One region of the Streptomyces sp. NPDC001406 genome, then DNA from elsewhere that is predicted to be linked to it. Evidence: riboswitches for the same ligand, from Rfam matches in the RefSeq annotation. Region 1 holds a riboswitch; each other region holds the start of a gene.

What was found. Region 1 has a riboswitch for cobalamin ahead of ACFY1J_RS10815 (CbtB-domain containing protein). Riboswitches for the same ligand answer to the same signal wherever they lie in the genome.
Region 2: another riboswitch for cobalamin. It lies ahead of ACFY1J_RS09925 (cobalamin biosynthesis protein); the one in region 1 lies ahead of ACFY1J_RS10815 (CbtB-domain containing protein).
Region 3: another riboswitch for cobalamin. It lies ahead of ACFY1J_RS42365 (hypothetical protein); the one in region 1 lies ahead of ACFY1J_RS10815 (CbtB-domain containing protein).

What each region holds. Positions count from the first base shown of each region.
Region 1 is NZ_JBIAWG010000004.1:121,362-129,137, forward strand. It holds partial or broken gene ACFY1J_RS10805 (thioesterase family protein) at 1-377, shown strand, start outside; gene ACFY1J_RS10810 (CbtA family protein) at 482-1,234, opposite strand; gene ACFY1J_RS10815 (CbtB-domain containing protein) at 1,256-1,477, opposite strand; cobalamin riboswitch at 1,513-1,654, opposite strand; gene ACFY1J_RS10820 (STM4011 family radical SAM protein) at 1,730-2,617, opposite strand; gene ACFY1J_RS10825 (STM4012 family radical SAM protein) at 2,628-3,971, opposite strand; gene ACFY1J_RS10830 (STM4013/SEN3800 family hydrolase) at 3,968-4,795, opposite strand; gene ACFY1J_RS10835 (STM4014 family protein) at 4,905-6,110, opposite strand; gene ACFY1J_RS10840 (STM4015 family protein) at 6,091-7,041, opposite strand; gene ACFY1J_RS10845 (STM4015 family protein) at 7,053-7,776, opposite strand, start outside.
Region 2 is NZ_JBIAWG010000003.1:552,674-560,449, forward strand. It holds gene cobN (cobaltochelatase subunit CobN) at 1-1,204, opposite strand, end outside; gene ACFY1J_RS09920 (cobyric acid synthase) at 1,201-2,733, opposite strand; gene ACFY1J_RS09925 (cobalamin biosynthesis protein) at 2,730-3,680, opposite strand; cobalamin riboswitch at 3,781-3,921, opposite strand; gene ACFY1J_RS09930 (hypothetical protein) at 4,080-4,307, opposite strand; gene ACFY1J_RS09935 (anion permease) at 4,340-5,587, opposite strand; gene ACFY1J_RS09940 (class II aldolase/adducin family protein) at 5,884-6,615, shown strand; gene ACFY1J_RS09945 (alpha/beta hydrolase family protein) at 6,739-7,776, shown strand, end outside.
Region 3 is NZ_JBIAWG010000026.1:49,514-57,289, reverse strand. It holds partial or broken gene ACFY1J_RS42380 (Ig-like domain-containing protein) at 218-718, shown strand; gene ACFY1J_RS42375 (heavy metal translocating P-type ATPase) at 785-3,061, opposite strand; gene ACFY1J_RS42370 (heavy-metal-associated domain-containing protein) at 3,177-3,467, opposite strand; cobalamin riboswitch at 3,622-3,773, shown strand; gene ACFY1J_RS42365 (hypothetical protein) at 3,804-4,040, shown strand; gene ACFY1J_RS42360 (CbtA family protein) at 4,052-4,795, shown strand; gene ACFY1J_RS42355 (DUF5134 domain-containing protein) at 4,904-5,770, opposite strand; gene ACFY1J_RS42350 (hypothetical protein) at 5,875-6,384, opposite strand; gene ACFY1J_RS42345 (hypothetical protein) at 6,656-7,093, shown strand; gene ACFY1J_RS42340 (cupredoxin domain-containing protein) at 7,482-7,776, opposite strand, start outside.

The sequences.
Region 1 (7,776 bases):
GGCCCGGCGGCTACATCGCCTCCCTCGACGTCCGCCCGGTCGGCCCACCCCGGCCGGGCCGCACCACGGCCTGGGTCTCCACCCCGCTCGCCCTCGTCGCCGACGAGCCGAGCAGCCCGCTCGCGTCCTATCTCGCTCTCGTCGACACGGCCGATGGCATCGCCGTACGACAGCCGCCCACGGAGTGGATGTTCCCCAACGTCGATCTGACCGTCCACCTGCACCGCCGGCCCCGGGGCACCTGGACGGGCTTGGACACCACCGTCACCTTCGGCCCCACCGGCCAGGGCCTGACCAGCACCGTCCTGCACGACGTCGACGGCCCCGTCGGCCACGCCCAGCAGATCCTGACCGTCCGCCCTCAGCCGGACCGCTGAGCCGGCGCAGGCAGGCGGGATCCGCTTCCACCAGCACCGTGCTGCACGACCTCGCGAGAGGGCCCCCGGATGGTTCCGAAGGGCCCTCTTGTGTCCTGCAGGGATCAGTGCGCGGCTGGAACTGTCCGTGCGGACGAGGCTGTCGCGGGCTTGGGATTGAGCAGTCGCTCGGCCAACTCGCCGAAGACGAGACCGAATCCGACCCACAGCACCGTCTGGATGGCCAGCGCGGAGAGCCGGAAGCGCCACAGCAGGGTCGCCGGGAAGTCCTTCGGTACCTCGTTGATGACGGGCAGGAACGCGAACGCGAGCCCGATGGCGACGGCGAAGGCCGCCACCGCGGCGACGGTCGCGTACCAAGTGCCCAGCGAGGGCGCGAGCCGCTTGCCCAGGATGGTGGCGGCGATCGCGAGGAGGACGCTGAGCGCCATCATCAGGAAGTACAGGGTGGTGCGCTTGCCGATGGTGTCGGGGTCGCCCACGGAGGGCGGATTGGCGGGGTACTTGATGAACGGCACGACGTACACGGCCAGCAGTGCGCAGCCGGACAGCAGCAGCGCGGTCGCCCGGGGGCTGAACCGGCCGACGCGGCCGAGCGCGAAGCAGAACGCGAGCGCCGCGATGCCGCCGAAGGCGACCCCGTAGACCAGGACGCCGGTGGCGAGTCCGGCGGTGGACTGCAGGGAGCGGGAGACGACCTCCATCTCGTGCTCGTGGGAGTGCGCCTCCTCGAAGCTGATCGCGTTGTCGACACTCGGCTCACCGAGGAAGTAGGCGACGACGAGGGCGAGCACGCCGGCGCCCAGGCCGGCGAGCATGCCCCGCACGAGGAGGTTTCTTACGGTTGTGGAGTTCATGGTTGTGCGGCGCCCCTCGCGTCAGTGGCAGGGGAAACCGAGCAGATGGCGGGCGTCGTGCACCCACTCGTGGACGTCCGTGCCGTTGAACACGGAGGTGGCGCCCTGCTCGGCGCCGACGAAGTACAGCAGGACCAGCATCAGGATGCCGAAGAAGACCGCCCAGGGTGCTATCGCCTTCAGCGGCAGCGTGGCGGGAACTACGGGGGTGGTGGCTGTCGGCTGGGCGACGGTCTGCGCCATGGCAGGGCCTCCTCTGGGAGTTCGCGTCCCATCTCGGTGGTGCACTGGACGACGGCCACGGGTCTGACTCACGAAACGCCCGAGGGGCCCTTCGCATACAGTGGCGCGACCGTGCCGGATTCCCACCGGCTTCCGTCTCGCCGTCGTCGATATCGAACCGACGGTACCGCGTGTCGGGAGCATGGCCAAGACCGCACCCACCAGGCGTGATCTTCCTCTCCCGGCGGGCGGTCCGACGGAGCGGGCGTGGGATCAACTCCCCGTCAGGTGTGACAGGTGCAGGATCGGGGTCGCGGGGACCGTGGCCGGGATGCGCTCCAGGACCCCGCCCGCGAAGACGTCGTACAGGGGCAGCGTCTCCAGGTGCACATAGCCGATGTGGCAGTCGCAGGCGGCGAGTGGGCAGGGGCGGGGGCGCAGGGCGGTGCGGTAGGAGCCGTCGTAGAGGTTGCCGAGCGGGGTGGGCACGAAGTGGCAGCGGCGGACGGTGCCTTCGCCGTCGACGGAGATCACGGAGTCGCCGGTGCGGCAGGGCAGTCCCGCGCTGGTGTGCGGGTGCCGGCTGTACGGGAAGAGCGGGTCCAGGGCCGTCCACCGGTCGGCCTCCGCGTCGGTGTAGGTGTGTCCCTCGGCGGCGTTGACCCACAGGTAGACGTGCTCGGGCAGGTCGGCGCGCAGGCGCCGGGCCCCGTCGAGATGGTCGGGCAGGCCGACGATGCCGACGCTGAAGCGGATGCCGCGCTCGGCCAGTTCGCGGCATTTGGTGAGGAAGCGGTCGTACGGGGTCTGTCCCGGGTGGTAGGTGCACCACAGGGCCAGCGTGTCGCGCTCGGCCTCGGCGAGCCAGTCGGTACGGCAGCTGAGGTTGGTCTGGATCGCCACGCGCCGGATGTGCGGCAGGTGGGACAGCTCGGCGAGGGTGCGCCGGTACCAGGAGCGGACCAGGCCCTCTCCCCAGGGGGTGAACAGGAGGGACAGGCGGTCGCCGGTCTGCTGCCGGGCCCAGGCCGCGAAGCGCTCCAAGGAGGCGCGGTCCGCGCGCAGTTGGGCGCCCGTGTCGCGCCGCTTGGCGAAGGGGCAGTAGGGGCAGTCGTAGTCGCAGGAGGCGAGGGGGCCCCGGTAGAGGAGGGTGAGGTCCATGGCGGGCCGGTCACTTCCTCTCGTAGGCGGCCATGGCGGCCCGGACCGCCGGCGAGAACAGGTCGGGGCCGATCGCGTCGGAGTGGGCGAGTCCCTCGGGGGTGAGTCTGAGGGTCGCGCGGTCGTCGGTCAGCCAGCCCAGGTCGGCGAAGCGGGCGAGTTCGGGGCCGAAGTGGTCGGCGGGGGTGGTGCCGAAGCGGGCACGGTAGTCGTCGAGGCGCAGGCCCTCGGCCTGGAGCAGGGACTGCAGGAGGTGCCGGCGGCGGGCCTCGTCGGTGTCGATGGGGCGGCCGTACTCGGCGTGGGCGAAGTCGGCGGCCGGGCGGGACACGTAGTCGTCGATGATCGCGCGTATCTCGTGCATGTCCACGGCGTAGTCGAAGGAGTAGTGCAGAGCGGCCGTGTAGGAGCGGGCGCCGCAGCCGAGGCCGATCATCCCGTCGGTCTGGCAGGCGTAGTCGTCGGCGCCCTGGGGCGGGGCGTCGGTGCGGCGGAACATGCGCATGGACTGCTGGGTGTAGCCGTGCGCGAGAAGGTGGTCGCGGCCGACGCGGTACAGGCGCAGCCGCTGTTCGTCCCAGGCGGGGTCGGGGCCGCTACCGCGTCGGCCCAGGCCGGTCAGGGGGCGGACGTAGAGGGGGTAGAGGTAGAGCTCCTCGGGACGCCAGGCGAGGGCGGCGTCGAGGGAGTGCAGCCAGGTCCGTTCCGTCTGGCCGTCGATGCCGTAGATGAGGTCGATGTTGAGGACGGGAATGCCGGTGTCACGGATGCGGGCGAGGGCCGACTCCACGTCGGCGCGGCGCTGCGGGCGTACGGCGGCACGGGCCTCGGAGTCGACGAAGCTCTGCACGCCCAGGCTCAGCCGGGTGGTGCCGCGGTCGGCGAGGACCGTGAGCCGGTCGGCGGTGGCGGTGGCCGGGGAGGCCTCGACCGACAGCGGGACGGCGCTCAGGTCGGCGCCCATGCGGTGTTCGGCGATGCCACACAGCCGTTCGAGCTCGGTGGCGGTGAGGAAGGTCGGGGTGCCGCCGCCGAAGGCCGCCGTGGCGAAGCGGACCTCGTCCGTGTCTCCGAGCGCTTCGCGTACGGCCCCCGCCTGGCGTTCCAGGGCGTCCAGGTAGGCGCCGGTCAGGCCGTCGGGGGCGCCGATGCGGGTGAAGAGGTTGCAGAAACCGCAGCGGACTTCGCAGAAGGGGATGTGGAGGTAGAGGGAGAGGGTGTCCTTGGGCTCGGCCGCCCAGAGGGTGTTCAGCAGGGGGCGGTCGTGGAGCCGGCGGTAGGCGGTCTTGTGGGGGTAGGCGTACACGTAGCTCTGGTAGGGGCTGGTCGCCGTCGTCTGCTCGGCGGTGGTCATCGGGCGGCCTCCGTCGGGCGGGATGCGGGGTCCAGGAAGAAGTGGGCGTAGGGCACGGTCCAGACGGACTCGTGGCCGAGGCGGTGGCCGGTGTATCCGTCGTCGCCGTAGGCGGTGCCGTGGTCGGAACAGACGACGGCGAAGCAGCGGCGTCTGCTGCTCGCGGCGGCGAAGAGCCGTCCGATGTGCCGGTCCACGTACTCCAGGGCGGCGGCGTGCGTGGCGCGGGTGTCCCCGGCCTCGCGGGTCGCGCCGGGCAGGTGGAACCAGTTCGGCTGGTGCAGGGCGGACACGTTGACGAAGAGGAACAGCCGTTGTTCCGTGGGAAGTTCGCGTACGACGCGTTCGGCGCACGCCACCTGGTTCTCGAAGGAGTCGGGGTCGGTGACGCCGAACTCCGGGGCCCAGTGGGACTCATGGAACAGGCCGGGCAGCACCGAGCCCAGGGGGCCGAGCTTGTTGAAGAAGCCCACGCCTCCGATGCACACGGTGTGATAGCCCACCTTGGCGAGGCCGGAGACGAGATCCGGGGTGTCGTAGACGAAGGTGCCCGCGGCGGTGGTCTCGCTGCCCGCGAAGCCCGCCGCGAACAGCCGCGGATGCGGGCCGGGGGCGGCCGGGGTGGGCAGGAAGCCCGCGAAGATCGCCTGGTGGGAGGCATAGGTGAAGCTGCCCGGGGCGTGGCGCTTCTCCCAGCGGCCGCCGGGGAGATGACGGGCCAGGTTCGGCAGGCGGCCCGCCGCGGCCAGTTCGGCGGCGACGTCGTGGCGGAGGGTGTCGAGGGTGACCAGGAGGATGTCGTGGCTGCCGACGATCTCGTTCATGTCCGGCGCGTGCGGAACATGCGGCTGATGCGGCGCACCCTGCGCGGGGGGCTCATCCGGCTCGCCCGGCGCTTGAGGCGCGGTGGGGGTGCTCCGGAGTGCGAGCGGCTCAGGCGTCGGGGCGGGCGAGGGCATGCGGGTTTCCTTCTCTGTACTGGTGGTGCGAAGAGGCGGCCGGCCGGTCCGGGGCGAAGCGGCGCAGCGCGGCGGCCACCTGGGTGGCGTAGGTGTCGAGGCCCTCGGCGCCGCTGCCGGGCAGGCCGGTGAGGCGCGGCAGCAGGTCGCCGAACGCGTTCACCTCGCCCACCGCCGCTCGGCGCCAGCCCACGGCGGGCAGCAGATCGACGCCGACGCAGAGCGTGCGCGGGAAGCAGGCCGCGGCCCGCTCGCACACGTCGAGCAGATCGGTCCAGCGCGCGCCCGCCGCCTCGACGGCCTGCCGGGCCGCGTCGAGATCGCCCCGGCGGCCGCCGAGGTGGAGATTGGTCAGGGGTGAGCGGCTGGTGCGGACGACCGCGTGGGTGGCGCGGCCGGCCACGACGACGACCCGCAAGTCGGCCGCGCGCCCCTCCTGGGAGGCCTTCGGCAGCCAGCGTTCCAGATGCAGCCCGTCCGGGGCGAGCGCGTCGACGACGGCCGCGATGTCCGCCTCGCGTTCGTAGCGGCGCACCTTGAGGGAGTTGTAGAGGCGGCCGTCCGGCGCGCGTTCCACGGATGTGGTCGCCCTGATCCGGCCGCCGCCGCCCGACTCCACGGCGAGCACACCCGAAGCGGACGAACCGTGCGCGGGTTTGACGAACAGCCGGGGCATGCGGTGTTCCCGCATCAGCGCCCGTACGTCGTCCCAGCCGCGCACCGGTGCGGCTTCCGGCCCCGAGGTGGGCGAGTCGGGCACCGGCACGCCGGCCGCGTCGAGCACGGCGTGGCAGCGCCGCTTGTCGAAGAGGACGGGGAGGTCGGCCGGGTCGTCGAGCCGGATGCCGCCGCGCAGCCGACGCAGCGCGGTCATGAACCCGGCGTACCAGCGTGCCGAACCCTCGACCCGGGTGGGGTCCTGGGCACCGCGCAGCAACCGGTCGACCTCGGCGTTCTCACCGGGCGAGTCGATCCGGACGATCTCCTCGGCCCCGAACTCGGCCGCGAACTCAGCCCCGGACTCGGCTCCGCCCGCGCGCAGCACGTCGGTCCAGGCGACGATGCGCGGAGCGGCGAGTCCGGCCGCGCGCACCGCGTCCCCGAAGAGGGTGACACGGCGGTTCTCGGGGTTGCCCACGACCACGAAGCGCGGGCCCGGGTCATTCGCCGACGGCGACATAGCGTGCCTCGGGGTTGTACGAGCTGCGGGGCGCCGCAGTGAGTGCGAGATCGACTCCGTGCGGCTCCAGCGTTTCGCGCAGGCGCTGGGCCAGTTCGTCGCTCAGGAAGTTGTACCGCAGGTCGAGAGCGCGCAGATGGGTCAGGGGCTGACCCGAAAGGAGCGCGCCCGCGCCCTCGTCCCCGAGGGTGCCCATGCTCAGGTCGAGCGAGGTGAGGCCCGCGACGACAGGTGCCTGGGCCACCGCGGCGGCCACGGCGTCCTGGATGTCGCTGTTCTTCACCCCCAGGTGTCGCAGTTCGGGGCAGTGGCCCAGCGCGGTGAGGAGCGCGGTGACGTCCTCGGCCTCGCAGTCGCCGCCGAAATCGGGGGTGCCCAGCCACAACTCCAGGTGGCGCAGGGCCGGGAACGTGCAGGCGGCCAGGGCGCGTACGGGCTGCGCGGGCATCCCCCCGGACTCGATGCGCAGGGTGCGCAGCCGGTCGTGGCGCACGGGCTCGATCACCAGCCCCTCGCCTCCGCGTACCCCGATCTCCTCCAGTTCGGGCCAGGCGCGCAGGACGCGGGAAAGGTGACCCTGGCGGATCCAGGAGATCTCGGTCTCCTCGGACTCGACGTCCGCGAGGAACAGGGCGCGCAGCCGCGGGAACCGATGTGCCTCGGCCGTGAGCAGGTCGAGCACGGGGTCGATGCCGTGTTCGTCCCACGACTGCCACCAGGCGCCGATGACGAGCGCGGTGACCTCCTCGGCGTGGACCTCGTCGAGGAACCGCTGCCAGAGCGGTTCGAAGGCATGCTGACGGTCGGCGCTCAGCTTCCACGCGACCGAGGCGGGTTCGGGACGGGGCCGGCCACGGCCGTCACCATCCACGTCGAAGAGGCGTACGGGCAGACCGTGGAACCGCTTGAGGTACGAGGGGTAGTGGCTCATGGGGCTCGGGCTCACTCGCCCACGGCCACATACCGCCACACCGTGCCGTCGTCGTCCTGGTCCTCGTCGGCGTCGTCGCGGTCGAGGTCCACATCGACGCCCGCGAGCTCCAGGGTCTGGCGTATCCGCTCCAGCAGCGGCTCGCTGAGGTAGTGGTGGTGGAGGTCGAGCCGCTTGAGGTGGGTGAGCGGCTGACCGGCGAGCAGGGCGGCGCCGCCCTCGTCCGACAGGACGCCCATGGACAGGTCCAGCACCTCCAGCCGGGCGACGACCGGTGCGGCGGCGACCGCGGCGGCGACGGCGTCCTGCATCTCGCTGTTGCGCAGCGCCAGATGGCGCAGGCGCGGCAGCCGGGCGCCGGACAGGATCGGCTCCAGGTCGCCGGCCTCGCTGTCACCGCCGTAGTCGGGGGTGCCCAGCCACAGGTCGAGCTGCTCCAGCGCGGGCAGGTCGCTGGCGCCCACGCCCCGGACGACCTCGGCGGGCAGGCCGCCGCTCTCCATGGTGAGCCGGCGCAGCCCGGTGTGGCGCAGGGCGGGGAAGCGCAGCCCTGATCCGCCGCGCACACCGAACTCCTCCAGGTCCGGGAAGCCGGCCAGGAGCGGGGTGACATCCGTCTGGTTGATCCAGGAGATCTCGCACTCCTCCATGACCATGTCGCCCACGAACAGCGCCCGCAGGGCGGGGAATCGGTCCCGCGCGGCCAGCAGCGCCGCGATCACCTCGGCCGGGTCG
Region 2 (7,776 bases), on a different contig from region 1:
GCTGCTCCTCGGTGAGCCATTCGACGTCATGGCCGCCGGCCTCGATGAGCCGGTGGATCAACTCGTCGCCGTTGTCGGGGTATTCGGTGAGGGAATAGCCGGCGTCCCGCAGCGCGTCGAGGACCCGGACCGCGGAGGCCGGGGTGTCGAGGCCCACCGCGTTGCCGACGCGCGAGTGCTTGGTCGGGTAGGCGGTGAAGACCAGCGCCACCTTCTTGTCCGCGTTCGCCTTGTGCTTCAACTGCGCGTGCCGTACGGCGATTCCGGCGACGCGTCCGGCCCGCTCGGGGTCGGCGATGTACACCGGGACGTCGTCCGGACCCTGCTCCTTGAAGGAGAACGGCACGGTGATCAGGCGGCCGTCGAACTCCGGGATCGCGACCTGCATCGCCGCGTCCATGGGGGAGAGGGCGGCGTCGGACGCGTCCCACGTGGCACGGGAGGAGGTCAGGCAGAGCCCTTGCAGCACCGGGATGTCGAGGTCGGCGAGCGCCCCGATGTCCCAGGCCTCCTCGTCGCCGCCCGCCGAGGCCTGTGAGGCGTGGGTGCCGCCGGCGGCGAGGACCGTGGCGACCAGGGCGTCGGCCCGGCCGAGGATCTCGTACAGCCCGGCGTCGGCACCGCGCAGCGAACCGCAGTACACGGGAAGCGCGTTGGCGCCCCGCGCCTCGATCGCGTCGCACAGCGTGTCGACGAAGGCGGTGTTGCCGCTCAGCTCATGGGCCCGGTAGAAGAGCACCCCGACGGTGGGCCGGCCCTCGACGAGGGCACGTTCGCCGTGGACGCCGTACTCGGGCATCTTCCGCGGCTCGTCGAAGCCCTCGCCCGTCAGCAGCACGGTGTCGGACAGGAAGCGCGCCAGTTCGGTGAGGTTGGCGGGTCCGCCCTCGACGAGGTAGCGCAGCGCCTCGGCCACGACACCGGCCGGCACGGACGACTCGGCCATCAACTCGGCGTCGGGTACCGTCTCCCCGCCCAGCAGCACGGTCGGGATCCCCGCGGCCTTCAGCGCGGCGAGCCCTTCCTCCCAGGCCCGCTTGCCGCCGAGCAGCCGTACGACGGCGAGGTCGGCCTGCCGGAGGAGTTCCGGAAGCTCCTCGGTGACGTCGACCCGGGTCGGGTTGCCGATCAGGTAGGACGCACTGGAGGCCCGGGCCGCCAGCAGATCGGTGTCGGCGGTCGACAACAACAACACTGTGCTCATGCGGGCGCTCCCGGTGGAATGAAGGGCAGTCCTTGCGGCGCGCCCGACTCGATGAGCCGCCAGAGCGCGTCCGTGTCCGCGTGCTGTTCGATCAGGTCGCCGAGCCGGTCGAGCTGCTCCTCGCGCAGCGCGGCGAACGAGGTGTCGGGCGCCGGTACGAAGCGGCGGCCCGCGGCGGCCGCCACCTCGCGCAGGAAGGCCCGCCGGAAAGCGTCCGACTCCAGGGAGCCGTGCCAGTGCGTGCCCCAGGTCTGACCGACCCGACAGCCGTCCAGGCTGCGTCCACTGCCGTCGGAGAAGAACGTCTCCCCGCCGTGGACGTCGGCGACCCCGTGGTGGATCTCGTACCCCTCGACGTGCTCGCCGAGGGCTTCGCCGACGGGCCGGGTGAGGGTCTTCTCCTTGGCGAACCGCACCCGCACGGGCAGGATCCCGAGCCCGTCCACGTGTCCCTCGCGGCTCTCGACGTCGTCCTCGATGTGCTCGCCGAGCACCTGGAAGCCGCCGCAGATGCCGAGAACGGGCCCGCCCTCGCGGGCCCTTGTGACGATGGCGTCCGCCAGTCCCCGCTTCCGCAGCCACTCCAGTGCCCGGACCGTGCCCCGGGTGCCCGGGATCACGACGAGGTCGGCGTCGGCGAGTTCCTCCGGCCGGTCCACGAACCGCACGACGACACCGGGCTCGGCGGCCAGGGCGTCCACGTCGGTGAAGTTGGACATGAGCGGGATCGCGCAGACGGCGACCCGCAGCACGTCCTCCCCGACGGGCGGGGCGACGGACGACTCGCGCACGGTGCCGCGCAGCGAGACGCGCAGCCCGTCCTCCTCGTCTATGCCGAGCCCGTGCCGGAACGGCAGCACTCCGTAGGTGCGCCGCCCGGTGAGCCCGTTCAGCATGTCGAGCCCCGGCTCCAGCAGGGACACGTCCCCACGGAACTTGTTCACCAGGAACCCGGCGACCAGTTCCTGGTCCTCGGGCGAGAGCAGGGCCACGGTCCCGAAGAAGGAGGCGAATACGCCCCCGCGGTCGATGTCGCCGACGACGAGCACAGGGAGCCGGGCGTTGCGCGCGATCCCCATGTTCACGATGTCGGTCCGCCGCAGATTGATCTCGGCGGGAGAGCCCGCCCCCTCACAGATCACCGCGTCATACGTGCCCCGCAGCTCGGCGAGACAGTCGAGAACGGTTCCGAGAAGTCTCTGCTGCCGGCCCCCGTGATAGCCGCGGGCGCTCAACTCGCCCACCGGCTTCCCCAGCAGCACGACTTGGCTGCTCTGCTCACCACCGGGCTTGAGCAGCACGGGATTCATCAGCGCGCTGGGCTCCACCCGGCACGCCTGGGCCTGCATGGCCTGTGCCCGTCCGATCTCGGCGCCCTCGCGCGTCACGAACGAGTTGAGGGACATGTTCTGCGCCTTGAAGGGCGCGACCTTGACGCCCTGTCGCACCAGCCACCGGCAGATCCCCGCCGTCACGACGCTCTTGCCCGCGTCGGAGGTGGTGCCGGCGACGAGCAGACCACCGTTCATGACGTGCCCCCCTTTGCCTTGCTTACGACGCCGCGCACGGCGACTCCGACGCCGAGCGCGAGCAGACCGACCCGACGGGAGAGCCGTACGGCCCGGTCGATGTCCTCGGTGGCCACGGCGCGGCCGGCACCGTTGAGCACGGGCCGGAGCTCGACCCGCCCTCCGTAGGAGAGGGTTCCGCCGAGCCGCACGCCCAGGGCCCCCGCGAAGGAGGCCTCGACGGGACCGGCGTTGGGACTGGGATGCCGGCGTGCGTCGGCCCGCCAGGCACGCAGGGCGCCGCGCGGATCCGGGCCCGCGACGGCGGCCAGTACGGCGGTGAGGCGGGCCCCCGGCCATCCGGCGACGTCGTCGAGCCGGGCGGAGGCCCACCCGTAGCGCCGGTACCGGGGGGACTTGTGCCCGACCATGGCGTCAAGGGTGTTGACCGCGCGGAACCCGAGCAGTCCGGGCACGCCGCCCACGGCGCCCCACACCAGCGCCCCTACGACGGCGTCGGACGTGTTCTCCGCGACGGACTCGACCACGGCCCGGGCGATCCCGTCGGCGTCGAGCGCCTGCGGATCGCGTCCGCAGAGGTGAGGCAGCCGGGCACGGGCCCCTGCCACGTCGCCCGCCTCCAGGGCACGCCCGACGGCCTGGGCCTCCCGGGCGAGCGAAGTCCCCCCGACCACGGCCCAGGTGGCGGCAGCGGTGAGCGCGACGGAGGCGGCGGGGGAGGGACGTACGGCTCGGCGGGCGAGGGCGCCGAGGGCCACGGCCCCACCGACGCACGCGGCGGTGTGCAGGGCGCCCCGGCCGCGGTGGTCCCGCCACAGCACCCGCTCCACGGCGCTTGCCGCACGCCCGAACGCGGCGACCGGATGCCCACGGCGTGGATCGCCCAGGAGAAGGTCACCGAGGAGGCCGGCGGAGGCGCCGTACGCGAAGACGCGATCGGCACGCATCGGCTCAGCCGGCCGTGGGGTCGAGCAGCGACCTGGTGCTGTACCTCAATCGGCAGCCGAGCATGGCGATATGTCCTCACTCAGGGTGTCCGCGCCCTGGTTCGACGAGACCGGCGGTGGGAGTTCCTGGCTTCCGGAGAGTTCTTCCCCGGTGACAGTGGCGGGACCGCGCCGGATTCACACCGGCTTCCTCCCTTGCCGCCGTACATGGCTCCGGCAGTCCACCACGCCCCCGGAAGGGCCGTCAACTTGCCGTTGACCTGCAAGGGGAGAGTGTGCTGAGGCCCACACCGGCGCTGCGCGGGCGGGTGTGGGGGCACGCGAAAAGGCTCCTCCCCGAAGCATCGGGGAGGAGCCCGGTGAAGCTCGCTCAGGCCTTGGCCGTGAGCTGGGCCGGGGTCAGGCCTTGGCCATGATCAGGTAGATGCCGTACGCCACCGCCGCCGCGCAGGCCGCGAAGCAGACGTACGCTCCGGTGACCGCGAGGGGGGCGGAGCCGCCCTGGGCCGTGGCGCGCTCGCGGTGCGCGAGGCCCTTGACGCCCAGGGTGAACAGGGCCACGAGGCCCACGGTGACCACGAGGCTGACGCCGAAGACGGAGCCGAGGGCTGCCCAGTCGATCTTCATGGTGATGCTTCCTTAGTAACCGGGTCTCGGGGTCAGACGGTGGCGGCCGGAGGGGCGGCCGGGTCGGTGGCGGGGGCAGTCGCGGGGGACGGGATGGTGGCCGTCAGGTCCTCGGTCACGGTGCCCGCCGGGGGCGGCGTCACGGCGGCCATCGCGGTGGTCACCACACCGGCCGGTTCCTCGGTGTCGTTGACGTTGCTGTGGTCGACCACCTGGCGGCGGGAGAGCTTCCAGATCGCGGCGCTGGAGGCGATCAGGAAGACGGCGACGACCGCGGTGCCCCAATTGCCCAGGTCGGTCACGGACTCCGCGAGCGCAGCGACCAGAGCGGCCGCCGGCAGGGTCAGCGCCCAGGCCACGACCATGCGGGTCGCGGTGGACCAGCGGACCACGCCGCCCTTGCGGCCCATGCCCGCGCCCATCACGGAGCCGGAGACGGCGTGCGTGGTGGAGAGGGAGAAGCCCAGGTGGGAGGAGGCCAGGATGACCGTCGCGGCGCTGGTCTGGGCGGAGAAGCCCTGCTGCGGCTGAAGGTCGGTCAGGCCCTTGCCCATGGTGCGGATGATGCGCCAGCCGCCGATGTAGGTGCCGAGCGCGATGGCGAGGCCGGCGGAGAGGATCACCCAGACGGGAGGGTTGGAGTCGGGGGCGATGGCGCCGCCGGCGATCAGCGCGAGGGTGATGATGCCCATCGTCTTCTGCGCGTCGTTGGTGCCGTGGGCGAGGGAGACGAGACCGGCGGAGGCGATCTGGCCGGCGCGGTAGCCCTTGCGGGTGGCCGCGCTGTCGGCGTCCTTGCCCAGCCCGTAGGAGAACCTCGTGGCGAGCATGGCGGCCACGCCGGCGACGATCGGGGCCGCGACGGCCGGGATCAGGACCTTGGTGACGAGCACGCCGCCGTGGACGGCGCCGGTGCCGGCCGACGCGATCGTCGCGCCGATCAGACCGCCCATCAGGGCGTGCGAGGAGCTGGACGGGAGCCCGACCAGCCAGGTCAGCAGGTTCCAGAGGATCGCGCCGACCAGGGCGGCGAAGATGACCTCGGGACGGATGCCGGTCTCGTCGACGAGACCCTTGGAGATCGTGTTGGCGACCTCCACGGAGAGGAAGGCGCCTACAAGGTTGAGCGCGGCGGACATGGCCACCGCGACCTTGGGCTTGAGCGCACCGGTCGAGATGGTCGTGGCCATCGCGTTGGCGGTGTCGTGGAAACCGTTCGTGAAATCAAACGCGAGTGCGGTTATCACCACAATCGCGAGGATCAGCGAGAAGTTTTCCATTTACCCAGGCAATCGTTCAGAGGACGTCATTGGCTGGTTGACCGTAGGCAACCTGGGTGAACGGAAGGTGAACTGGGGCAGGACTCAGGGTGTCGCAAACGAGGGGCCGCCGCTCCACTCCGGCCCGGCGGCCCAGACGCCCCTTGACCGGTTGCCCCGGGCGAACGACCTCAGCCGGTTCCACGGCCCGTCGAAGAGACTTTGGTCACCCCGCAGACGACCTGGTGGGACGGGACGCCGTGTCCCTTCGGCAGGCCCGCCGCGGACGCCGGGGCGCCGGCTGGCAGGATCGCCGCATGGCTGAGCAGCGGCGGGACCAGCGGGACGGACGCGATGACCGGGAGGGCGCACCGCCTGTGCCGGAGGTACGGAGGAGGTCTGCGTCCGACGGGGAGGCGCACGCCTGGGAGTCGCTCGTCGCGACGGCCCGCCGGACCGTGTCCGACGGACTGGTCGTCGGCACCTCCGGCAATGTGTCCGTGCGCGTCGGAGACACCGTGCTGGTCACGCCGTCGGGCGTGCCCTACGACCGGCTGACGCCGGACGACGTCACCGGGGTGGACCTCGCCGGGCGGCAGGTGCTCGGCACCCTCGTCCCGACCAGCGAGCTGCCCATGCACCTCGCCGTCTACCGCACCACCGACGCCCGCGCCGTCGTGCACACCCACGCCGTCCACGCGACCGCCGTCTCGACGCTCGTCACCGAACTCCCGTCGATCCACTACATGACCGGTGCCCTCGGCGGCCCCGTCCGGGTCGCCCCCTATGCGACGTACGGCACCGACGAGTTGGCCGAGAACATGCTCCAGGCCCTCACCGACCGCTCGGGCTGCCTCCTCCAGAACCACGGCACCCTCACCTACGGCACTTCCCTCGACCAGGCCTACGACCGCACCGCCCAGCTGGAGTGGATGTGCCGGCTGTGGCTGACGGCGTCATCGGTACCCGGCCTGACACCGTCGCTGCTGTCGGAGCGGCAGCTGGACGAGGCCGGGGAGCGACTGCGGGGATACGGCCAGCGCCGCTGACGGCCGTCGGGGAGGTCCGGCGCCCTCCGGGAACACCCGGTGCCACCGGCCGAAAACCGCAGGTGTCACCGGACGGGCCTGCGCCCACTGGCCGGTGACCGGGTCCGCCGGGACACTGGAGGCGTGCGCACTGTCACAGCGACGGCCGCAGCCGTCACCGCGGTCCTGGCGGCCGGCGCGGCCGGCGTCGCCGCCGGACGGATAGCCAGCGACGCCGCACTCAAGGCGCCGCCCGGCCGGCCACTGCCCACCGAGCCCCGGCTCACCGTGCACGGCACCGCCGCGGGCCGGATCACGCTCACCCGCGACCTGGCCTCCCTGCGCCCCGGCCTCTACGGCCTCTCCGGCGACGGCTCGCACGCCGTCGTCGGACCCGTCCTGGAGTCCGCCGAGCACAAGGCCGACACCGTCGTACGCCGCCTGGAACGGGTCACGCACGGCACCCTCGACTCCGGCGACAGGGTCTGGCTCACCCCGAACGTGCACGTCGGCAACCCGAGCACCGCCCTCGGCCTCGACCACGCCGACATCGACGTGCCCGGCGAACTCGGCGCCCTGCCCGCCTGGTTCGTGCCCGGATACCGGGACACCTGGGTGATCACCGTGCACGGCCTGGGCACCACCCGCGAGCACCCCATGAACGTCATGGGGTTCCTGCACCACCGGCGCCTCCCGGTGCTCGACCTCGCCTACCGCGGCGACCTCGGCGCACCCCGCCCGCCGGACGGACTCAACCACCTCGGCGAGACCGAATGGCGCGACCTGGACGCGGCGATCCGCTACGCCGTCCGGTACGGCGCGCGCCGCGTCGTCCTGTACGGCTGGTCCACCGGCGCCACCATGGCGCTGCGCGCCGCCCTGCACTCCCCGGTGCGCGACCACGTCGCCGGTCTGGTCCTCGACTCGCCGGTCCTCAGCTGGGAGGCCACGCTGCGCGCCCTGGCCACGGCCCGGCGCACCCCGGAGGCCCTGTTGCCGCTCGCGGTGCGCGCCGCCCAGGGCCGGGCCGGCCTGCACGCCGACCATGTCGCCGAGACCGCGGACCCCGACCAGCTCAGGGTGCCCACCCTGATCATCCACGGCCCGGACGACGAGGTGGCCCCCTGGGCCCACTCCCGTCGGCTCGCCGCCCGCCGCCCCGACCGCGTCGCCCTCCACACG
Region 3 (7,776 bases), on a different contig from region 1:
GGCTGCCTCCACCAGTGCGGCGGGCTCGGATGGTTCCGGACCAAGCGACGACGCTAAAGCAGGTGGCGCCCCCGAAGTGCGCAGATCACGATCACGCCCTCGACTGACAGCTCGGCCGTTGCCGTCGACCGGAAGGTGACCGTGCGCGCCGACGGCGGGGAGCTCACCTCTGTGAAGGTCAGCACAGACGGACCCGGCACGCTGGCAGGCGCGCTTTCGAAGGACACGGGCCACCTGGACGTCGTCCGCCAAGCTCGCTCTCGGCGTGACCTACAACGTGGAGGCCCGCGCCACCGGCGAGGACGGCAAGCAGCGCAGCAGGAGCGCCACCTTCACCACCGCTGAGCCGAGCAAGGACCAGACCTTCGTCGGCGAGTACCACCCGGACAAGGGCACCACGGTGGGCGTGGCCATGCCTGTCTCGATCGTGTTCAACAAGCCGATCCACGACAAGGCGGCCGTCGAGCGCCGCTTGGAGGTCACCTCCAGCCCCGTATTCGCCGGCGCGTGGAGCTGGTTGAAGGACCGGGACGGACGGGACCGGATCGACTTGCGGCCCAAGGCGTTCTGGAAGCCGGGCACCGATGTCATCGCTGGTGTCACGGCACCGCTTGAGGCAGTGGTGATCGAACGTACCGGGTACATGCCGATGTTGGAGCGACCGGATGCGCTCAACGCAGAGTTGGGGCACTTCCTGGACAGGCCGGGGGGGGGCTGATTCGACCGACGATGGGAGGCCCCGGGCTTGCCGGGTGCCTCCCATCGAATTCCTCGCCGCTCGTGGTTACTTGAAGGATCGCAGCCGCAGGCTGTTGGTCACGACGAAGACCGAGGAGAACGCCATGGCCGCGCCCGCGATCATCGGGTTGAGCATGCCGAAGGCGGCCAGAGGCAAGGCGGCGACATTGTAGCCAAACGCCCAGAAGAGGTTGCCCTTGATGGTGGCGAGGGTCTTGCGTGAGAGGCGGATGGCGTCCGCGGCCACGCGCAGGTCGCCTCGTACGAGGGTCAGGTCGCCCGCCTCGATCGCCGCGTCCGTGCCGGTGCCCATCGCAAGGCCAAGGTCTGCGGTGGCCAGGGCAGCCGCGTCGTTGACGCCGTCGCCGACCATGGCGACCGTACGGCCTTCGTTCTGCAGTCGCCTGACGACGTCCACCTTGTCCTGGGGGAGGACCTCGGCGATCACCTCGTCGATTCCCACCGCCCGGGCCACGGACTCTGCGACGAGCTGGTTGTCGCCGGTCAGCAGGACGGGCCGCAGGCCGAGTCGACGCAGTTCGGCGACGGCTTCGGCGCTGGTCTCCTTGACCGCGTCGGCGACGGTGAGCACACCGCGCGCGTGACCGTCCCAGGCGACGGCCAGCGCCGTACGGCCCTCGGCCTCCGCCGCGGACTTGGCCTCGGCCAGCTCGAGGGGCAGCTCGATGGCCCATTCCTTCAGAAGCCGCTCGCGTCCGACGAGCACCGCGTGCCCGTCGACGATGCCCTGGACGCCCAGGCCGGCGACGTTGTCGAAGTTCTCCGGGACCGGCAGGTTTCCGACCCGCTCGATGGCCCCGGCGGCAATCGCCCGCGCGATCGGGTGCTCGGAGGCCTGCTCCAACGTGCCCGCCACCCAAAGCAGTTCGCCCTCCTTCATGCCTTTGGCGACGTACACGTCCTGGAGGGTCATCCGGCCGGTGGTCACGGTGCCGGTCTTGTCCAGGACGACGGTGTCGACCCGCCGCGTGGACTCCAGCACCTCCGGACCCTTGATCAGGATGCCGAGCTGGGCGCCGCGCCCTGTGCCGACCATCAGTGCGGTCGGCGTGGCCAGACCCAGCGCGCACGGGCAGGCGATGATGAGCACGGCGACGGCCGCGGTGAACGCGGCGGTGGCGTCACCGGTGACGAACAGCCAGGTCAGCAGGGTGCCTAGGGCGATGAGGATGACCCCAGGCACGAAGACCGACGAGATCCGGTCGGCGAGGCGCTGCACCTCGGCCTTGCCGTTCTGCGCGTCCTCGACCAGCTTGGCCATCCGTGCGAGCTGGGTGTCCACGCCGACGCGGGTCGCCTCCACGACGAGCCGGCCGCCGGCGTTGACCGTGGCACCGGTTACCGCGTCGCCGACGGTCACATCGACGGGTACGGACTCGCCGGTCAGCATGGACGCGTCCACGGCGGAGACGCCTTCGACGACGGTGCCGTCGGTGGCGACCTTCTCGCCGGGCCGTACGACGAACCGGTCGCCGACCGCCAACTGTGCGACGGGAACGCGGACTTCCTTGCCGTCACGCAGCACGGAGACGTCCTTGGCGCCGAGCTCCAGCAGCGCCCGCAGGGCGGCGCCTGCCTTGCGCTTGGACTTCGCCTCCAGATAGCGCCCCGAGAGGATGAAGGCGGTCACGCCGGCCGCGGCCTCCAGGTAGATGGAGGAGGAGCCGTCCGTGCGGGAGACGGTGAGGCCGAAGCCGTGCCGCATGCCCGGCATGCCCGCATGGCCGAAGAACAGCGCCCAGAGCGACCAGCCGAAGGCGGCGAGCGTGCCGATGGAGACCAGCGTGTCCATGGTCGCCGCGCCGTGCCGGGCATTGGTGAACGCTGCCCTGTGGAAGGGGAGGGCGCCCCAGACGACAACTGGCGTGGCCAGCGACAGCGACAGCCACTGCCAGTTGTCGAACTGCAGGGCAGGAACCATCGCCATGAGGATGACCGGCACCGAAAGCACCAGAGACACAGTCAGACGCTGACGCAAGGAGAGCAGCTCGCCGTCCGGCTCCGCCGGAGCGGCCTCGGCGGTGTCGCCGGCCGGGGGAGCGGGAGGCGGCGGCTCTTCGGCGGTGTAGCCGGTCTTCACCACGGTGGCGATGAGATCGGCGACCTCGATGCCCGGGCCGTAGGCGACCTTCGCCTTCTCGGTGGCGAAGTTGACCGTGGCGGTGACGCCGTCCATTCGGTTGAGCTTCTTCTCGACGCGGGCCGCGCACGAGGCGCAGGTCATGCCGCCGATGGAGAGCTCGACTTCGGAGGGGGCAGAGGCCGTACCGCTGAGCGTCGTCTCGGGTGCCGTGCTGGTCATGCGTATCTCCTGTAAGGAGGCCGGGACGTACGGCGTCCGTATCAGCGGAGCGGTAGGTCCCGGCGTGGGGAGGCGAATCGCGTGATGGCCGGGGCGGCGAGCCCCGAAGGGGCCGTCAGGCCTGGCTGACGAGCTCGTAGCCGGCCTCATCGACGGCGGCGCGCACGGCCGCCTCGTCGAGCGGGGCGGCGGAGGTGACGGTGACCTCTCCGGTCTTGGCGACGGCCGTGACGGAGGTGACGCCTTCCAGGCCGGATATCTCCTTCGAGACCGAGCCTTCGCAGTGGCCGCAGGTCATGCCCGACACCTTGTACACGGTGGTGACGCCGATGCCCTGAACATCGGTCGCGGTGCCCGAGCCGCAGGAACCGCCGCAGCAGGAGCTGGAGTTCGTCTGTTCGGTCATTGTTTCTTCCTCAGGGTGTGGATGCGTGGGGTCGGTCCTGAGGCCGATAGGGATTCTTCGGCTCATCCCGACGACAACGGAGACTATACCCCCTGGGGGTATTTCTCCACCTGTAATGCTGCCCACACGGCTCTGGCCCTCCCGTGCTGTGCTCACTAAGGTGCTTAGTATGCGTCGCGGACCTGCGACGACAACTTCACATCGAGGCGACGGTGCGCAGGAACCTGGTGAGAATCCGGGACGGTCCCGCCACTGTGACCGGGGTGCCCCGGGAGTCAGACACTGACCCGTCGTCCTCCAGGCAAGTGGGGCGTGTGCACCCCATGAGGAGGTTCCATGAGTGCTTCGGCGGTCCCCGAGGCGCGATCGGTCACAGGGCTGGTCGTCCATCCGCTGCGCGACGGACTCATCACCGCGGCGGTGGTCATCCTCGCGCTGGTCGCGCTCGACGCGGTCTTCCTGGACCAGGGCGCACTGCTCTCCCCGGTGCTGGGCAAGATCGCGGCATCGGCCAACTACGTCCACGAGTTCGCCCACGACGGCCGCCATCTCCTCGGCGCCCCCTGCCACTGAGGAGCACGTCGATGACTTCTCTCCTGTCTCTGCTGGGGCGCGGTGCGCTTGCCGGCGGGGCCGCCGGGCTGGTCAGCGGCGGCTTCTCGTACCTGTTCGCGGAGCCGGTACTGGACCGGGCCGTGCGGCTGGAGGCCGCCCGTGAAGAGGCGAGCGGCACGACCGCCGCCGAGGTCTTCTCCCGCTCCACCCAGCACGCGGGTCTCGTGGTGGCCGCCGTCGTCACCGGCGCGGCGATCGGGGTGCTCTTCGCCGTGGTGTACGCGATCCTGTACCACAGGGACCCGGACGCCACCCCCTGGCAGCGGTCCCTGGCGCTCGCGGGAGCCGCGTTCACCGGCGTCTGGCTGCTGCCGTTCCTCCGCTATCCCGCCAATCCTCCGGGCGTTGGCGATCCGGGAACGATCGGGCTTCGGTCCGGAGCCTGGCTGGCGGCGATCGCGATCGGTGTGATCGCCGTCGTGCTGGCCTGGCGGCTGCACGAGTGGCTGGCCCAGCGCGAGTACGGCGCGCCTGCGCGCCAATTCGTCGTGGCGGCCGTTGTCGTGGCCGCTCTGGCGTTGCTGTTCGCGCTCCCCGACAACCCTGACGCGGTGAGCGCCCCGGCCACGCCGGTGTGGGACTTCCGGCTGCTCTCGGCCGCCTCCATGGGGCTGATGTGGGGCGGGATGGCCGCAGGCTTCGGCCTCCTCGGGCTGCGGGCGGCGCGCGGTGTGAGGGCGGCCACGCCCCTCCCGGCCGTTCCCGCCGCCTGACGGCTCAGGCTGCAGGGCCGCGGCCGGCATGCGCGTACGTTGCCGATGCCGGCCGCGGCCATCGAGGACCGGCCGGCATCTGCCGGGCCGGGCTGATGATGGCTGCCATCAGGCAGCCATCATCAGCAGCATCCCGGACATGGTCACCCCCATGCCGATGTGTGCCGCCAGTGCGGCGTCCGGTGCGGCGCCGACCTTACGGCGGCGGCCCCGACAAGTCGGCTCGCCCGTCCGCGCCTTGTCCCAGACGGAGAGCGTCAGCGACGCCAGGAACACAACCAGTGTGTCCGGGACGGCAAGCAGCCAGCGCCCCCAGTTCCGGCCCGCGGCGAGGTTCTTGTGCGTGCCGCGTACCCGCGCCCACACGGACGCGGCGATCGAGAGAAGGAAATACACCGCGAGCGCGGCGATGAGTATGCGCCACACGGCACTCGAGTCCCCGGAGACACCGGTACTGGCCGCCGTGTCGGTCATGCCCGGCATGCCCATCCCGGGCATGGACCCCATCCCTTCCATCCCCTCCATCGAGCTCATCCCGGCCGTGCCGCCGGTGCTCGTGGTGTCCGCTATGTTCTCCATCCCCGGCATGTTTGCCATGGGGGACCCGAGCGCGAGGACGGGACCGGACGACGTGCTCGTCATCGCGAGCGTCATGATCACCATGCCGAAGCTGCCGACGATGAGGTGCACCCAGTGGCGGCCGTGCTGCCACCCGCTCGTGCGCGTGTGCTTGACCGCCAGCGCCACACCGCCCAGCCCGAGCAGCGCGAACGCCACCGCCCACCACATGCCGTAGTCCGCGTACCAGGCGAGGGTCGCGGGCAGGGTCATGAGGGCCATACACAGGCCCATGAGGAGCTCGCCGCCCGCAGCGAGCTGTGTCTCGCCGCTGGTGGTCACCATCCGGACCGCGCTGACGGCCGCCACCAGAGCGGCGACCGCCGCGATGGACCAACTGAGCGTCGCGTTTCCCATTGCCGCCTTCCCGAGCGTCCCCGTGTGGGCCATCAACTGCTAGTGCCCTTAGTACGTTTGGGATACGGGTGGTGTTCAGGAGGCTGGTGGGATTTCGCGCATCGTCAGCTCTGCTGGGGCTTTGGGAGTCGGCCGCCGCGACCGGAGCGGGCGACTGCGACGAGGATCGCCGCGCTCATGCCGTACAGCACCACGGTCGCGGCGGTCCGGCTGGCCCCGTACGTCTGCGTCGGAGGTAGATACACGGGCCGCGTCTCGGAGATATTCCGTTCCGAACCCTGCTGGACGACGACCCAGCTCTCCGCGGTCCGGTTCCGGGCGTCCCTGAACGTCGCGCACAGGAACCAGCGGCTCTCCGCGATGCGGCCGCGCTCGGTGCCGTCGGCGACGGGTGTGAGTCGTCCGGTGGCCTTCTCTCCGGCGCGGTGTGCGACCAACTCGACGGGGCGAAGTGCCGGGTCGTCCGTGGTGAGCGTGACGTCGACCCCGTGCTGCCCGACGAACGCCGTCCACCGCGCCTGGCCCACAGCGGTGCCCTGCCCCGGGTCGTGGGCGAGGGCGCGGGTCGCGGTGAGGAGAGGGAGAGCGAGCAGGAGGACCGAGGCGACGGCCATGGCCTGTACTCCGCGGCGCCAGATGCGCGGCACGCCTTCGGACGCCAGGACTATCAGACAGAGCCGAGCCGGGAAGGGCCAACAGCAGTGAGGGAGTGACCTGATCGGTGGAGACGGCAGTGCCGTGCGGCACCACCGGAAGCAGCAGCACGAACGTCGCGTGCACGGCCATCGGCGCAACGAGGGCCAACCACCACGGCGAGGGGCGCCACCGGTGCACGAGGTCGACCGCAACCGCCACGATGAGCACCGGCGGGACGATCGGCGTGGAGTGACCGAGCAGGGTGAGGAAGGCGACCGTCAGCAGCCGGGCCGCGGTGACCAGCAGGGCGGCGCCGACGACGGCGTCCGGGCGCGGGTCGAAGCGGCGGATGACCACCACGGCCAGGGTCACGCCGGCGCTGACGACCGGCAGATACCAGAGCGCCGAGAACTGGGGCGCGTCGGAGTCGTACTCCATGACCGGCACCAGCGCCGCGGCCAGCACCAGGGAGTCGGCGGCCGAGACCGCCAGACGGCTGCCGCCTTCCTGTACGACGGCTCGCGACAGCGCCACGGCAGTGCCATCGTCGCCACGATGGCCAGCAGGTGTGGGGGGTTCCACAGTACGGCGTCCCGGCCGAAGGCGGTGTGCCAGGCCGCATCCGCGGGCGCCGCGATGCCCACGGCCGCTCCGGAGACGACGGTCCCTCGCAGGACGGGTCCCTAAGGATGCCGGCCACTCCCTGCCGACGGGCATGCGGCCACGCCCAGCGGGCGAGTGCTCCGAGGGTGACCAGGATCGAGCCGTAGAGCAGCACGTGCGGTGCGCTCCAGAAGCCGTCACGTCCCACATCCGTGTGCAGCGAGTCGTCCCAGTAGGTGCTGAACAGCGCGAGTGCGCCGCTCGTCACCGCTGCCAGCAGCCAGCCCATGCCTCTGCCACTCTCCGCCGAGAAGTGCCGTAACCTCTCCGATGTCCTATACCCCATAGGGGTATAGGACATCGGCTGGGCAGGACTCTCGCCCCAGCCGGAGCCCTTGAGTTGGTCGTTCGACTGAGGGCGGGTTGACTACCACTGTGCGGCCCTATGGGCGCGGTGGACGCTGGCGCGGGCTCAGCGCACGGTCAGCGTCCCCTTCATGTTCGGGTGGAAGGTACAGGTGAAGGCGTAACTGCCGGCCTTGGACGGGGCGGTGAAGGTCCCCGACTTGCCGCCGGCGATGCTGCCGGTGTCGAAGGCCCCACCCTCTGAGGCCGTGACGGTGTGCGCGGTGGAGTCCTCGTTGACCACGGTGATCTTCTCGCCTGCCTTCACCGTCAACGTGGCTGGGTTGAAGGCGAAGTTCTTCATCGTGATGCGTGGCGCGCCGGCGTTCGTAGAGGCGGGAGCGGGGGCCGAGGAAGCCGGG